Regions from separate parts of the Serratia sp. FDAARGOS_506 genome, predicted to be linked through region 2. Evidence: predicted binding sites of a transcription regulator. Region 2 holds the regulator's gene; each other region holds the start of a gene.
What was found. Region 2 encodes ArgR, which controls arginine synthesis, uptake and breakdown. Its sites were predicted from a motif close to ANTGAATAAAAATACANT; they were not measured.

Region 1: argA (amino-acid N-acetyltransferase) is a predicted target of ArgR. The motif match lies at 2,424-2,441, and genes of this name have one in related genera.
Region 3: argC (N-acetyl-gamma-glutamyl-phosphate reductase) is a predicted target of ArgR. The motif match lies at 2,109-2,126, and genes of this name have one in related genera.

What each region holds. Positions count from the first base shown of each region.
Region 1 is NZ_CP033831.1:527,371-532,785, reverse strand. It holds gene recD (exodeoxyribonuclease V subunit alpha) at 1-1,028, shown strand, start outside; gene argA (amino-acid N-acetyltransferase) at 1,066-2,409, opposite strand; gene amiC (N-acetylmuramoyl-L-alanine amidase AmiC) at 2,631-3,884, shown strand; tRNA gene EGY12_RS02820 (tRNA-Met) at 3,975-4,051, opposite strand; tRNA gene EGY12_RS02815 (tRNA-Met) at 4,117-4,193, opposite strand; tRNA gene EGY12_RS02810 (tRNA-Met) at 4,251-4,327, opposite strand; gene mltA (murein transglycosylase A) at 4,544-5,415, shown strand, end outside.
Region 2 is NZ_CP033831.1:1,905,570-1,910,984, reverse strand. It holds gene ispB (octaprenyl diphosphate synthase) at 1-508, shown strand, start outside; gene EGY12_RS09235 (DNA-binding protein) at 563-919, opposite strand; gene EGY12_RS09230 (helix-turn-helix transcriptional regulator) at 1,101-1,361, shown strand; gene mdh (malate dehydrogenase) at 1,429-2,367, opposite strand; gene argR (transcriptional regulator ArgR) at 2,832-3,302, shown strand; gene yhcN (peroxide/acid stress response protein YhcN) at 3,706-3,969, shown strand; gene yhcN (peroxide/acid stress response protein YhcN) at 4,090-4,353, shown strand; gene mpl (UDP-N-acetylmuramate:L-alanyl-gamma-D-glutamyl-meso-diaminopimelate ligase) at 4,551-5,415, opposite strand, start outside.
Region 3 is NZ_CP033831.1:1,360,621-1,366,035, reverse strand. It holds gene ppc (phosphoenolpyruvate carboxylase) at 1-652, opposite strand, end outside; gene argE (acetylornithine deacetylase) at 911-2,056, opposite strand; gene argC (N-acetyl-gamma-glutamyl-phosphate reductase) at 2,273-3,277, shown strand; gene argB (acetylglutamate kinase) at 3,298-4,071, shown strand; gene EGY12_RS06720 (argininosuccinate synthase) at 4,097-5,317, shown strand; gene argH (argininosuccinate lyase) at 5,388-5,415, shown strand, end outside.

The DNA.
Region 1 (5,415 bases), 1.4 Mb from region 2:
AGGCCTCGATGGTCGACCTGCCGATGATGGCACGCCTGATTGCCGCGCTGCCCGATCGGGCGCGGGTGATTTTCCTCGGCGACCGCGATCAGTTGGCCTCGGTGGAGGCCGGCGCGGTGCTGGGCGATATTTGCCGTTTTGCCGAGCAGGGATACAGCGATGCGCGTGCCGCAGAGCTGAGCCGCCTGACCGGCTGTTCGCTCGCTGGGCAGCAGGCCGACGCGGAAGCAACGGTGCGTGACAGCCTGTGTCTGCTGCGCAAGAGCTATCGCTTTGACGCCCGCTCCGGCATCGGTCAGTTGGCGTTGGCGGTCAACGCCGGTGCGGGGGATCGTGCGCTAATGGCCTTGAACGGCAGTTTCGGCGATGTCGCGGGCTATGCGCTGGCGACGAGCGAAGAGTATCAGGCGCTGTTGGATGTCTGCGTGGCGGGCTATCGCGACTATCTGCGGCTCACCGCCGAAGGCGCGGACGCGGTGGCGGTGCTGGCGGCCTTTGGCCGTTTTCAGGTGCTGTGTGCGCTGCGTGAAGGGCCGTTCGGCGTTGCCGGCCTGAATGAACGTATTGAGCTCGGGCTACAGCGCGCCGGTTTGATTGAGCGTAAGCCGGGTGTACTGGGCCGCTGGTACCAAGGGCGGCCGGTGATGATCGGCCGCAATGACAGCGCGCTGGGGCTGTTCAATGGGGATATAGGCATTACGCTGCCGGATGAGCACGGCGATCTGCGCGTGCATTTCCAACTGCCGGACGGCAGCATCAAGTCGGTGCAGCCAAGCCGTTTGCCGGCGCATGAAACCGCGTATGCCATGACGGTGCACAAGTCCCAGGGCTCGGAGTTTGACCATACGGTTCTGGTGTTGCCGAACCATTTCCTGCCGGTGCTGACGCGTGAATTGGTCTATACCGCGATTACTCGCGCACGTAAGCAGCTTTCGCTGTATGCCACAGAGGCGGTGCTGCTGCGGGCCATTCGCACGCCGACCCAGCGCCGCAGCGGATTGGCTGAGCGGTTGCAGGTGACGGAATAAACGGGAAGGAGCGCGGCAACGGCCGCGCCCGCGTGAATTACAGGTCTGCCAGCAGGATTTTGGAGCGGCGCTGGTAGTTGTACAGCGCCTGCTTTTGCATCGGCAGCACGTCGACTTCCGCCGGGGTGAAGCCACGCTCCTGGAACCAGTGGATGCTGCGGGTGGTCAGCACGAACAGCTTCTTCAGCCCCATCTGCCGCGCCTGATTTTCCACCCGCTGCAGCAGCATCTCGCCGCGCGAAGAACTGCGGTAATCGGGATGCACCGCCACGCAGGCCATCTCACCGATTTTTTCCTCTAAGAACGGGTACAGCGCCGCGCAGGCGATGGTCAGGTTGTCGCGTTCGATAATGGTGAACTTGTCGATCTCCATCTCCAGCTGTTCACGCGAACGGCGCACCAGAATACCCTGCTGCTCGAGCGGCCGAATCAGTTCCAGGATGCCGCCGATATCGTTGATCGTCGCACGGCGCACCTGTTCGGCGCTCTCCATCACGATTTGGGTGCCGATGCCGTCGCGCGAGAACAGTTCCTGCACCAGCGCACCGTCCTCTTGGTAGCTGATCAGGTGGCTGCGGCGCACGCCGCTGCGGCAGCCTTTCACCGCGCCGCGCAGGAAGCGCACGGTGCCGGAATGGTAGTCGCCGCCTTCCTCGAGCTCTTCAAGGCGCTTTTGTGCGTCGTTGGGGAACAGCTCGGAAAGGATGTTGCCTTCCGCGTCGGTCACGCCCTGCGAGGAGCAGAAACCGATCATTTTTTCCGCTTTCAGCTTGATCGCCAGCTGGGTAGCCACCTCTTCCGAGGTCAGGTTGAAGCTCTCGCCGGTGACTGAAACCGCGACCGGACCGATCAGCACGATGGCGTTGCTGTCGAGCTGGCGGTGGATCGCGTCTTCATCGATGCGGCGAATGCGGCCACTGTGGCAGTAGTCGATGCCGTCATCGACGCCCAGAGGCTGCGCGATGATGAAGTTGCCGCTGACCACGTTGATATGCGCACCTTGTAGCGGCGTGTTGTTGAGGCTCATCGACAGCCGGGCGGTGATATCGAGCTGCAACAAACCGGCGGCCTGCTTGACCAGCTCAAGCGTATGGGCGTCGGTTACGCGGGTGTGCTTGTGGTAAATCGGCTCATAGTTATGCTGCGCCAGATTGGCGTCGATCTGCGGCCGCGCGCCGTAAACCACCACCAGGCGAATGCCCAGGCTATGCAGCAGCCCGATGTCGTTGACGATGTTGGAGAAATTCTCGTGTTCGATGGCTTCCCCGCCGAGCATGATGACAAACGTCTTGCCGCGGTGGGCATTGATATAGGGGACTGAGTGACGGAATCCTTGCACCAGCTCTGTACTACGTTCCTTCACGACAAACCTCTTTTGCATATTTATACGGTATTTTTGTATTTTTATTCTTTTATTGCGCCAATGGCAAGCGAGAAATCGTCATGAAGAGTGTGCTAAGGGTGCTAAATCGTTAATAAATTGAAAAACCATAAAAAGATTTTCTGATGACAGGGCTGGAATGATTGGTTAAAGTTTTCGGCATCCCCATTTTATTGGTGTTTTTTTCATCTGTTGTAAACAGCTATTACTGCCGGAGCCGCATGCCAAACTCTAATCACAATCTGGGCCGCCGTCGTTTATTACAGGGCGTTGCCGCCAGCTGGTTGCTGAGTGTGAGTCGTACGGGCTTCGCCGCATCATCGCACGTGATCGCCGTGCGCGTCTGGCCATCTTCTACCTATACCCGCGTCACGCTGGAATCCAATGTCGAGCTGAAATACAAGCAGTTTGCGCTGACCAATCCCGATCGCGTGGTGGTGGACATCGAAGGCGTTCACCTCAACAGCGTGCTGAAAGGCATCGCCGGGCAGGTGCGCGCCGACGACCCTTATCTCAAGCAGGCGCGCGTCGGCCAGTTCGATCAGAATACCGTGCGGTTGGTGCTGGAGCTCAAGCAGAGCGTCAGCCCGCATATTTTCACGTTGGCGCCGGTGCCGGAGTATCGCAACCGTCTGGTGATGGATCTCTACCCGACCAAGGTCGGCAGCGGCGGCGAGGAGTATGATCCGCTACTGGCGTTACTGGAAGATTACAACAAGGGCGATCTGGAGCGTACGCTGCCGCCGGAAGCGCCGCAGGCCGGCAAAGCGGGGCGCGATCGGCCGATCGTCATCATGCTGGATCCCGGCCACGGTGGTGAAGATCCCGGCGCTATCGGCAAGTACAAGACGCGTGAGAAAGACATCGTATTGCAGATTGCCCGCAAGCTGAGCGCCATGATCAAGCGCGAGCCGAACATGAAGGTGTTCATGACGCGCAACGAAGACGTGTTTATCCCGCTCAAGGTGCGCGTCGCCAAGGCGCGCAAGCAGCGCGCGGATCTGTTCGTTTCGATTCACGCCGACGCTTTTACCAGCCGCGCAGCGCGCGGTTCATCGGTGTTCGCGTTGTCTACCAAGGGCGCCACCAGCTCGGCGGCCAAGTTCCTGGCTCAGACGCAGAATGCTTCGGACCAAATCGGGGGCGTCAGCAAGAGCGGCGACCGTTATCTCGACCACACCATGTTCGATCTGATCCAAACCGCGACCATCAACGACAGCCTGAAGTTCGGTAAGGAAGTGTTGAATCGGATGGGGAAAATCAACCGGTTGCACAAGAATCGCGTCGATCAGGCCGGTTTTGCGGTGTTGAAAGCGCCCGATATCCCGTCGATCCTGGTGGAAACGGCATTTATCAGCAACATCGAAGAGGAGCGCAAGCTGCGTACCAGCCATTTCCAGCAGCAGGTGGCGGAGTCGATTCTGGCGGGCATCAAGGCTTATTTCGCCAACGGCGGTGCGCTGGCGAGCCGATAACGGCAGGGCCGGGCGCGAGCCCGGCTATTTTCGCGGATTACAGATACAAAAAAACACCCGTCAGGGTGCTTATCTGTTTTCATCAAGAGTTGGTTGCGGAGGCCGGATTTGAACCGACGACCTTCGGGTTATGAGCCCGACGAGCTACCAGGCTGCTCCACCCCGCGTCCGTCTTGATGCTGTATTACTACGAAACCACCGTTCATATTATGCCGCTGGTACGACATTCGGTTGGTTGCGGGGGCCGGATTTGAACCGACGACCTTCGGGTTATGAGCCCGACGAGCTACCAGGCTGCTCCACCCCGCGTCCGTATAATACTTTGTTATCGAAGCCAAACGCAAATACCGCTAATGCGGCATCGGTTGGTTGCGGGGGCCGGATTTGAACCGACGACCTTCGGGTTATGAGCCCGACGAGCTACCAGGCTGCTCCACCCCGCGTCCGATGGATGCGCACTATACTCTCCATGCGTTTTGTTGCAAACCCTTTTTGCATTTTATTGGCCTAAACCCGTTTTTCTGCTGGATTTGCCCGCAATTTGCCTTCTTTTTCATCACCATCCTCCGTGCGGCTTTTTTTATTTGCAGCGATTCCTTTATCAATGAGCGTTTGTTATCGTTCAGCCGGTAGATCATATCAGTTTGAGAGTGTGTGCGATGAAAGGACGTTGGGGCAAATACCTGCTGGGCGGGTTGGTAGTGGCGGTGTTGGCGGGCTGTTCGTCCAAGCCGACCGATCGGGGTCAGCAATATAAAGACGGCCGTCTGGATCAATCGCTTGAGCTGGTCAATCAGCCCAACGCCAAAGGTTCGCCGGTCAACGCCAAGGACTACTCGGATCAGCTGATGGAGATCAAGTACGCGTCGCCTTCGCTGTTTAACCGCAACAACAGCACCTATCAGGCGGTGCAAAGCTGGATGGCGTCCGGCGCCGACACGCGCATGCTGAGCCAGTACGGCCTCAGTGCTTACCAGATGGAAGGCGTCGACAATTACGGCAACGTGCAGTTTACCGGCTATTACACGCCGGTGGTGCAGGCGCGCTATACCCAACAGGGCGAGTTCCGTTATCCGCTGTACCGCATGCCGCCGAAGGGCAGGGGCCGCTTGCCGGATCGCGCGGGCATCTATTCCGGCGCGCTCGACGATCGCTATATCATCGCTTACACCAACTCGCTGATGGACAACTTCATGATGGAAGTCCAGGGCAGTGGCTATGTCGACTACGGCAACGGCCAGCCGCTGGTGTTCTTCGGCTACGGCGGCAAGAACGGCCACGCCTACCGCAGCATCGGCAAGGTGCTTATCGATCGCGGCGAAGTGGCCAAGGCGGACATGTCGATGCAGGCGATCCGTCAGTGGGCGGATACCCACAGCGCCGCAGAGGTGCGCGAGCTGCTGGAGCAGAACCCGTCGTTCGTGTTCTTCCGCCCGGAAGCTTTTGCGCCGGTGAAAGGCGCCAGCGCGGTGCCGCTGATCGCCAAAGCCTCGGTGGCCTCCGACCGTTCGCTGATCCCGGCGGGCACCAC
Region 2 (5,415 bases):
TCCCGACATCAGCGAAGAAAGCTATATGCGGGTGATCTACAGCAAAACTGCCCGTCTGTTTGAAGCGGCGGCGCAATCGTCGGCTATCCTGTCCGGTGCCAACGCCGAGCAAGAACAGGCGCTGCAAGACTATGGCCGCTACCTCGGCACCGCTTTCCAGCTGATCGACGATCTGCTCGACTACAGCGCCGACGGCAGCACCCTGGGTAAAAACACCGGTGACGATCTGAACGAAGGGAAACCGACCCTGCCGCTGCTGCACGCGATGCACAACGGCGACGACGCGCAGCGTGACATGATCCGTGGCGCGATTGAGCAGGGCAACGGCCGTCATCTGTTAGAGCCGGTACTGCAGGCGATGCAGCAATGCGGTTCGCTGGAATACACCCGCAAACGCGCCGAAGAAGAAGCCGACAAAGCGATCGCTGCGCTGCAGGTATTGCCGGCATCGGAGCACCGTACGGCGCTGGAAGGCTTGGCCCATCTGGCGGTACAACGCGACTTTTAAGAAACAAAAATTTCTTAATATATTCATCAGGCCCGCGCTCGCGGGCCTGCCTACCTACGTATTGCTCTCTTCGTCGATGCGCGCCAGCAGGCCACCGATCCCTTCCCGCATCAGGAAAGCCAGCATTTTCGCGCGCTCGCTCTCCGTCAAATGGTAGTAATACTCGATCCAGACCGCCAACGGATCCTGCCGCTCTACGTCATATGTCGCCCCGTCTTCCTTCAGCACCAGCAGGTTACGCGCATCTGAAGGCAGGCTGTCGATATGGTACTCCAACGCTTTTCCCTGCACGCCTTTACGCCTGCGGCTGATCCAGCCTTCGCGCCGGGCCATCAGATTGATTCCCTGTGGTGAGGAAGGTAATCCTGCGATGCCTGTCAGCTCCTTGGCGGCAAACCACTCGTTTTTCATAGCCATCATCTCTGGGCAATAGTGGGCAATGTCATTTTTTAGAAATTACTTGGGTATTTTTTAAGAAATTTAATGGTATTCTGATTTCCGAATAAGCGTTTCATGTTGTTCAAACGCCTAACCTTGACCCGTTAGTTATACCACTAACGCAACTTTGGCTAATCAGAAAAGGAATGTAAACATGAATTCAAGGAACCCAGATTGGCATCCGGCGGATATCATCGCGGCGCTACGCAAGCAGGGCACCACGCTGGCGGCAGTGTCGCGCAAGGCCGGATTAAGCTCATCAACGCTGGCCAACGCGCTGTCGCGCCCGTGGCCAAAAGGGGAATGGCTGATCGCCGAAGCGATAGGCATCCACCCTTCGGAGATCTGGCCAAGCCGTTATTACGATCCGCACAATGATTGCCTGCTGGATCGCAAGGCTCGCATCAAATCGTGAACGCTAAGCAAAAAAAAACCGCCGGAACAGCGTCCGGCGGCGTTTATCGGCTGACTATCGGCGGCAATCAGTTATTGATGAACTTCTCGCCCAGTTCGATATCTTTGTGCAGCACGTCCAGCATCTCGTCCAGCGCTTTCTGCTCGAAGGCGCTCAGAGTGCCGATATCTTTACGTTCTTCAACGCCGTTTTTGCCCAGTACCAACGGCTGTGCGAAGAAGCGAGCGTATTTGCCGTCGCCTTCAACGTAAGCGCATTCCACTACGCCTTTCTCGCCCTGCAGCGCACGCACCAGAGACAGACCGAAACGTGCGGCCGCCTGGCCCATGGACAGCGTTGCAGACCCGCCACCGGCTTTGGCCTCCACCACTTCGGTGCCGGCATTCTGAATGCGCTTGGTCAGATCGGCCACTTCCTGCTCGGTGAAGCTCACGCCAGGGATCTGCGACAACAGAGGCAGGATGGTCACGCCAGAGTGGCCACCGATAACCGGCACGTTCAGCTCTTCCGGCTGCTTGCCTTTCAGCTCGGCCACGAAGGTATTGGAACGGATGATATCCAGCGAAGTCACGCCGAACAGTTTGTTCTTGTCGTAAACGCCGGCTTTTTTCAGCACTTCCGCCGCGATGGCGACCGTAGTGTTAACCGGGTTGGTGATGATGCCGATGCAGGCTTTCGGGCAGGTTTTCGCCACTTGCTCAATCAGGTTACGCACGATGCCGGCGTTAACGTTGAACAGGTCAGAGCGATCCATGCCTGGCTTACGAGCCACGCCGGCAGAAATCAGCACCACGTCCGCACCGTGCAGAGCCGGGGTCGCGTCTTCGCCGCTGAAGCCTTTGATTTTAACTGCGGTTGGGATGTGGCTTAAGTCGACGGCAACGCCTGGGGTAACGGGGGCAATGTCGTAGAGAGAGAGTTCAGAACCTGAAGGAAGCTGGGTTTTGAGTAGAAGGGCGAGGGCCTGGCCGATACCGCCAGCAGCACCGAGAACTGCAACTTTCATCCTATACTCCTTTATTATCTTAAATATATAAAGCGCCGTGAATGTGTTGGTTACGGACCTTAAGTCATTACACCTTTCAAAACAATAAATTAGCCAATTCTTGCCTGCCGGTGTAATAAAACGGCCGCTGTCGCGCCCATTTTAGATTAAATCGCTTACGCATGAAGGGCATAGCGCACACTAATCAAAAATAGTGCGAGGTTATTCACGAGCAAGTTAACCGGCCGTTACATTACACCCTTACGCAACATCAGAACAACATCATTTTAATAACATTTTATTTACCACCGCAGGCCGATTTTCCGTCGTCAAAAGGGCATATTCATCGCGGCCGGATTTTGTTAAAATGCCGCCCTTTCCTCGCCGCCCGGTCATGTTTATTTTCTTTGGGTCGGCCTTTGTTGCATAAAAATTCATCTATATGCATAATCATGACTTCCACTATCAACATTCCACGGTGCAAAATGCGTAATCCCGCAAAACAGGAAGATCTGATCAAGACGTTCAAAGCGTTATTGAAAGAAGAAAAATTCAGTTCTCAAGGCGAGATCGTTTTGGCGCTGCAAGAAGAAGGCTTCGAAAACATTAACCAATCCAAAGTATCGCGCATGCTGACCAAGTTCGGCGCGGTACGTACGCGCAATGCCAAAATGGAAATGGTGTATTGCCTTCCTGCCGAACTCGGCGTGCCGACCACCACCAGCCCGTTGAAAAATCTGGTGCTGGACGTCGACCATAACGACGCCGTCGTGGTGATCCACACCAGCCCGGGCGCCGCGCAGCTGATCGCCCGCCTGCTCGACTCATTGGGTAAATCCCAGGGCATCCTCGGCACGATTGCCGGCGACGATACGATTTTCGTCACCCCGTCCAGCGGCTTTACCGCCCAGAAACTGCATGAAGCTATTCTGGGCGTGTTCGAGCAAGAGCTGTGAAACCTGGTGCTAACAAAGTGCGGCTGTAGCCCGCATTTTGTTAGCGCTGCTTTAACCCTCACGTAACCTTTCCTGCCCTCAGCCGCGTTTAACACTGCTTTTTTATCCCTCAGCAACACATTTCCATGACATCTACATGTAACCAGCAGTACCGACTGTGATCTTCCGCACTTTTGGTCAAAAGCACTTACCTCATTGAAATTACATAAATTTAACATCAAAAGATCGTTTTATAAGCGTTTTTTATTCCTTACAGTTATAAAAAATAGGGATCACGAGGTTAAAGTTTCACTAGAAACTGTTAGCGAACTATTAATTTTTCGCGTTACTAGCTGTATACTCATTTCCGTGAACTAAGTCACAGTTCGTTGGAACTGATAAAAGAATACGATGAGGTGAGATGATGAAAATTAAAACTACCGTTGCAACCCTGAGCGTTCTGTCCATGCTTTCATTTGGCGCGTTCGCAGCACAATCTGTTGACGCAACTCAGGCCGCAAAACTGCAGCCGGCCGGTGTGATTACCGTGAGTGGCGTTGCCGCTGCACCTTCCGACATCCGCCAGGCGCTGTCAGATAAAGCCGACGCCAAAGGGGCGACCGCTTACCGCGTGATCGAAGCCCGCAATGACGGCAACTTCCACGCAACGGCTGAAATCTACAAATAAGTACCGACGTTACCCGGCAACGGGCAATACATCTCTGGAATCAAACGCTGTCGTAACGGCCTTCAAGAATAAAAATCGCTGCCAAGCCCTTCCAGGCTGTTATGACCAAGGATCGCTATCATGAACATGAAAACTACTCTCGCTGCACTCGGCCTGCTGTCTGTCATCTCCTTCGGCGCTTCTGCCGCCCAGCTGGTGACTAACGATCAGACCGCTAGCCTGCAATCTATCGGCACCATTACCGTCAGCGGTATCGACGGCGCACCGACCGACATTCGCCAGGCGCTGTCGGAGAAAGCCGACGCTAAAGGCGCGACCGCCTACCGCGTGATCGAAGCGCGTAATGAAGGCAACTACCACGCCACCGCCGAGATTTATAAATAACAACTCTGGGGACGGCTTTGCAGAGCTGATTACCCTCGTCACTGCCACTGCCGAGTTCTGACGCAAACGCCGATTTCCCAGAGACCCTCTCGTCGTCCTATCCGACGAACCCCGTTGCCCTCGCTCGCGAGGGCTTTTTTACGCCTGTAAAAAAGGCCGCTAATGCGGCCCTTGGGTTGTCTGATGCGGCTGAGCGATCAGTAGGTCACCTTCGGTTCCTGCTTTTTCGCCAACGCTTCCAGCAGACGATCGTGAATGCCGCCGAAACCGCCGTTGCTCATCACCAGAATGTGATCGCCCGGCTGTGCGGTTTTCACCACCATATCCACCAGCGTGTCGAGATCGGCGCTCCAATGCGCCGGCTGCACGCAGGCATCCGCCACTTCCGCCACCTGCCACGGAATGTGGTGCGGCTGGAACAGGAACACTTCGTCGGCGCGACCGAGCGAAGGTGCCAGATCGTTTTTGCTGATGCCCATTTTCATGGTGTTGGAACGCGGTTCCAGCACCGCCAGAATGCGCGCCGTGCCGCCGACTTTACCGCGCAGCGCGGCCAGAGTGGCGAGGATCGCCGTCGGGTGGTGTGCGAAGTCGTCGTAAACCGTGACGCCGTTGGCTTCGCCACGCAGTTCCAGGCGGCGGCGGGCATTGATGAAATCGCCCAACGCGCGGCAGGCATCCGCCGGCTGCACGCCGACATGACGGGTGGCGGCGATGGCCATCAGGCCATTATGCATGTTGTGCTCGCCCACCAGCGCCCAGTTCACTTCGCCGACCTGTTCGCCGTCGAGGAATACCGCGTAATGGCTGGCGTCCGGCGTCAGCTTCTGCGCGCGCCAGGTGCCCTCTTCCCCCACCAGCTCCTGCTCGCTCCAGCAGCCCATCGCCATCACCTGCTTCAGGTGGCTGTCGTTGTCCGGCAGGATGATCTTGCCTTTGCCCGGCACCAGACGCACCAGGTGGTGGAACTGTTTCTGGATGGCTTTAAGATCGTCGAAGATATCGGCGTGATCGAACTCCAGGTTATTCATGATCAGCGTGCGCGGGCTGTAATGCACGAAC
Region 3 (5,415 bases), 540 kb from region 2:
CCGGCACGCCTTCCCACAGGCTGTTTTCCACCACCGCGAAGCCCCACTTGGCTTCGTCGATCGGGGAGGGGCGGTGTTTGCGAATTTCATCGGTGTGCCACGACTGGGCCACCAGCTGGCGCAGGCGGCGCATGATCTTGTTGCGCTCGTAGTCGGCCAGATCGTTGTGATCGAGCTGGCTGAGGCAGGTGTTGACCTCCACCAGCTTGTGGATCAGGGTGCGGCGGGTGATCTCCGTCGGGTGTGCCGTCAGCACCAGTTCGATGGAAAGTTGCGACACCGCGTGCTGCAGCTCTTTGTCGCTGAGTTTTTTGTCTTTGAGACGGCTGAACAGCTGAGCCAATGCTTCCGGATTGCTGGCGGCCTCGCCGTTGGGCGAAATGCTGTGGTACTGCTCGGCGACGTTGGTCAGGTTGAGGAACTGGCTGAAGGCGCGCGCCACCGGCAGCAGCTCGTCGTTGGACAGATTCTGCAGGGTGGAGAGCAGTTCCTGGCGATGCGCTTCGTTGCCGGCGCGTGAGGATTTGGAAAGCTTACGGATGGTCTCAACGCGATCGAGAATATGCTCGCCCAGCGCTTCTTTGATGGTATCGCCGAGCAATTTGCCGAGCATACTGACATTACTGCGCATTGCCGAATATTGTTCGTTCATATAACCCCTGACCCAGTTCTGTATGATTTTTATCTTGTAAATAAATTTCACGCGTCAGGCGCAGACCGCCTGCCTGATCACATCGCGTTCCTGTCCAATCGTCAATTGACACTATTTTTAGCAAAAAAACATCAAAATCGGCGCTTTTTCTGAAATTTAATTACGGCGCGTCGGTTATCAGCACGGCTTATTTCGCCGTTTTCTACTTATTTTGAGTTAGGGGAAAGCATAAAGCATTTCCCCTGTTAAATGTCGGGTTTATTGCCGGCAAAAGTGGTTGACCAGCTGGCCCAGCAGTTTGCGCGTCGGTTCGATAAACGCGGTGTCGATGTATTCGTCCGGTTGGTGGGCCTGATCGATGGAGCCGGGGCCGAGCACCAACGTCGGGCAGATCTGCTGCACGAACGGTGCTTCGGTGCAGTAGTTGACCACCTGCGTGCGGGTGCCCAGCAGCTCCTCGATCACCGCCACCATGCGGTGGTCGGTCGGACATTCGTAACCCGGCACCGAAGCATGCAGCTCTTCGATGGTCAGGCGGCCCGGCCAGCGTTGACTCACCGGCTCCAATGCCTGATGCATCAGCTCGTTGATATTATCGAGCGTCATGCCGGGCAGAGGACGGATATCCAGGTGCAGCTCGCAGCAGGCGCAGATGCGGTTGGCCGCGTCGCCGCCGCTGATATGGCCGAAGTTCATGGTGGGATAAGGCACGGCGAACGCCGGATTGTTGTAGCGCTCCTGCAGGGTTTTGCGCAGCTCCATCAGGCGGCCGATGGATTCATGCATCAGATCGATGGCGTTGACGCCGCGTGCCGGATCGCTGGAATGGCCGGACTGGCCGACGATGCGAATGGCGTTGGCCATGTGGCCCTTGTGCGCGCGCACCGGCTGCAGCGAGGTCGGTTCGCCGATGATGGCGAAATCCGGACGAATGGCGGTGGAGGCGGCGAAATAACGCGCGCCGGCCATCGTCGTTTCTTCATCTGCGGTAGCCAGAATGTACAGCGGCTTGGTCAGTTTGCTCGCGTCGATGTCGCGTACCGCATCCAGAATAAAGGCGAAGAAGCCTTTCATGTCGGCGGTACCCAGGCCGTAGAGCTTGTTGTCGTGCTCGGTCAGGGTGAAGGGATCGCGCGTCCAGCGGCCTTCGTCGTAAGGCACCGTATCGGTATGGCCGGCCAGCAGCAGGCCGCCGCTGCCTTCGCCGATGCTGGCCAGCAGGTTGAATTTGTGGCGCGATTCCGGCACCGGCTGTACGTCGACGCGAAAGCCCAGGTCGGCAAACCATCCGGCCAGCAAGTTGATTAACGCCTCATTGCTCTGATCGAGGCCGGCATCGGTGGCGCTGATCGACGGAGTGGCGATCAACGCCCGGTACAGCTCAATAAATGGAGGTAATTTCATCTTCACTGTTGACAGCCTTTGGTTAGGATAGTATCAATATTCATGCATTTATTTTGAATAAAAATACAGTAAGCCGAAGCGTAAGGGAACCCGATACCCGGATGTTTATAAAAGCATCAACGCCTGGCTCCGTGGGTGAACGGCGCAACAACGCTGGCTAGCCCTGTTACCTGGGTCGAAAGCGACCGCACGTCAGTCTAGAAGGTGAAAGGCCACATGTTGAATACGCTGATCGTTGGTGCCAGCGGTTACGCCGGAGCGGAGCTCACGGCTTACCTGAATCGCCACCCACACATGAACATAACCGCTTTAGCGGTTTCAGCGCAAAGTGCAGATGCAGGAAAATTACTTTCCGATCTCCATCCCCAGTTGAAAGGCATCGTCGATCTGCCGCTGCAGCCGTTGACCGACGTTACCAAGGCGGCGCAGGACATCGACGTGGTGTTCCTCGCCACCGCCCATGAAGTCAGCCACGATATTGCCCCGGTCTTCCTGGCGGCGGGCTGCGTGGTGTTCGATCTGTCGGGCGCCTTCCGCGTGCAGGACGCCGGTTTTTATACTCAGTACTACGGTTTCGAGCATCAGCATGGCGCCCTGCTGGAACAGGCGGTGTACGGCCTGGCGGAATGGCAGAGCGACAAGATTAAACAGGCGCAGCTGATTGCCGTGCCAGGGTGTTACCCGACGGCGGCGCAACTGGCGCTGAAGCCGTTGATCGAAAAGCAACTGCTGAACCTCGACCAGTGGCCGGTGATCAACGCCACCAGCGGCGTCAGCGGCGCCGGGCGCAAGGCCAGCATGACCACCAGCTTCTGCGAAGTGAGCCTGCAACCGTACGGTATTTTCACTCATCGGCACCAGCCGGAGATCGCCGCGCACCTGGGCGTGCCGGTTATCTTTACGCCGCACCTGGGCAACTTCCCGCGCGGCATCCTTGAAACCATCACCTGCCGCCTGAAGGCAGGCGTGACCGCGCAGGACGTCGCGGCCGCCTATCATGCCGCCTATGACGACAAGCCGCTGGTGCGGTTGTACGACCAGGGCGTGCCAGCGCTGAAAGCGGTGGTGGGGCTGCCGTTCTGTGACATCGGTTTTGCGGTGCAGGGCGAGCATCTGATCGCCGTAGCGGTGGAAGACAACCTGCTGAAAGGCGCGGCGGCGCAGGCGGTGCAATGCCTGAATATCCGTTTCGGCTTCCCGGAAACCCAGTCACTCCTTTAAACCAGCGTGAGTAAACAGCAATGAACCCGTTAATTATCAAGTTAGGTGGCGTGTTATTAGACAGTGAAGAAGCGCTGGAGCGTCTGTTTACCGCGCTGGACAGCTACCGGCAGCAGCATCAGCGGCCGCTGGTGATCGTGCACGGCGGCGGCTGTGTGGTGGACGAACTGATGAAGCAGCTCTCTTTACCGGTGGTGAAAAAGAACGGCCTGCGGGTCACGCCGGCCGATCAGATAGACATCATCACCGGCGCGCTGGCCGGCACCGCCAACAAAACCCTGCTGGCGTGGGCGATTAAACACCAAATCAACGCCGTCGGCCTGAGCCTGGCGGACGGCGGCAGCGCGGTCGTGACCCCGCTCGATCCGGCATTGGGCCACGTCGGCAACGCGCAGCCCGGTTCGCCGGCGCTGCTTAATACCCTGCTGGGCGCCGGCTACCTGCCGGTTGTCAGCTCCATCGGCATCACTGCCGAAGGGCAGTTAATGAACGTGAACGCCGATCAGGCGGCGACGGCCTTGGCGGCGACGCTGGGGGCGGATCTGATCCTGCTGTCGGACGTCAGCGGCATCCTCGACGGCAAGGGGCAACGTATTGCGGAAATGACGGCGCAAAAAGCGGAACAACTGATCGCGCAAGGCATCATCACCGATGGTATGGTGGTGAAGGTGAATGCGGCGCTCGACGCGGCGCGCACCCTCGGCCGCCCGGTGGATATCGCCAGCTGGCGCCATGCCGATCAGCTTCCTGCTTTGTTTAACGGCGTGTCGATTGGCACCCGGATCCTCGCTTAATTTTAGAATTAGAAAGGAATAGATCATGCAAAACCAAGGCATCAAAAAAATCGTTCTGGCGTACTCCGGCGGCCTGGATACCTCGGCCATCATTCCATGGCTGAAAGAGAACTATGGCGGCTGTGAAGTGGTGGCGTTCGTGGCGGACATCGGTCAGGAGCGCAGCGATCTGGAAGGCGTGGAGCAAAAAGCCCTGCAGTCCGGTGCCTCTGAATGTCACGTGGTCGATCTGCGTGAAGAATTTATCCGCGATTACGTTTATCCGGTGCTGCAGACCGGCGCCCTGTATGAAGGCAGCTACCTGCTGGGCACCTCGATGGCGCGGCCGATCATCGCCAAGGCGCAGGTCGAGCTGGCGTTGAAAGTGGGCGCCGACGCGCTGTGCCACGGTGCGACTGGCAAGGGCAACGATCAGGTGCGTTTCGAAACCACCTACACCGCGCTGGCACCGCAGCTGAAAGTGGTGGCGCCGTGGCGTGAGTGGAACCTGCGTTCCCGTGAGGCGCTGCTGGATTACCTGAAAGAGCGCAATATTCCGACGACCGCGTCGCTGGAGAAGATCTACAGCCGCGATGAAAATGCCTGGCACATCTCCACCGAAGGCGGCGTGCTGGAAAGCCCGTGGAACGCGCCGAACAAAGATTGCTGGGTGTGGACCGTCGATCCGCAGGAAGCGCCGGATCAGCCTGAGCAGGTGACCGTTACCGTTGAGAAAGGCCGCGTCGTGGCGGTTAACGGTAAAGCGCTGTCGCCGTACCAGTGCCTGGAAACCCTGAACGCGCTGGGCGCCAAGCATGGCGTCGGCCGTATCGACATCGTGGAAAACCGTCTGGTGGGCATCAAATCCCGCGGCTGCTATGAAACCCCGGGGGGCACCATCATGGTGGCGGCGCTGCGCGCCGTCGAGCAGCTGGTGTTGGATCGTGACAGCTTCAAATGGCGCGAGCAGCTGGGCCTGGAGATGTCCTATGTGGTGTACGACGGCCGCTGGTTTGCGCCGCTGCGCCGCTCGCTGCAGGCTTCTGCCGAAGCGCTGGCTGAAGAGGTGAACGGCGAAGTCGTGCTGCAGCTGTACAAAGGCCAGGTGACGGCGATCCAGAAGAAATCCGCCAACAGCCTGTACTCCGAAGAGTTCGCCACCTTCGGCGAAGACGAGGTTTATGATCACAGCCACGCGGGCGGCTTTATCCGTCTGTTCTCTCTGTCTTCACGCATCCGCGCGTTGAACGAGAAAAAGAATAAATAATCGATTGGCGTGACTCTGCAAGGGCGCAGCATGCTGCGCCCTTTCGCATAAAGAATTCAGGAGAATAGGTATGGCACTTTGGGGCGGACGGTTCACTC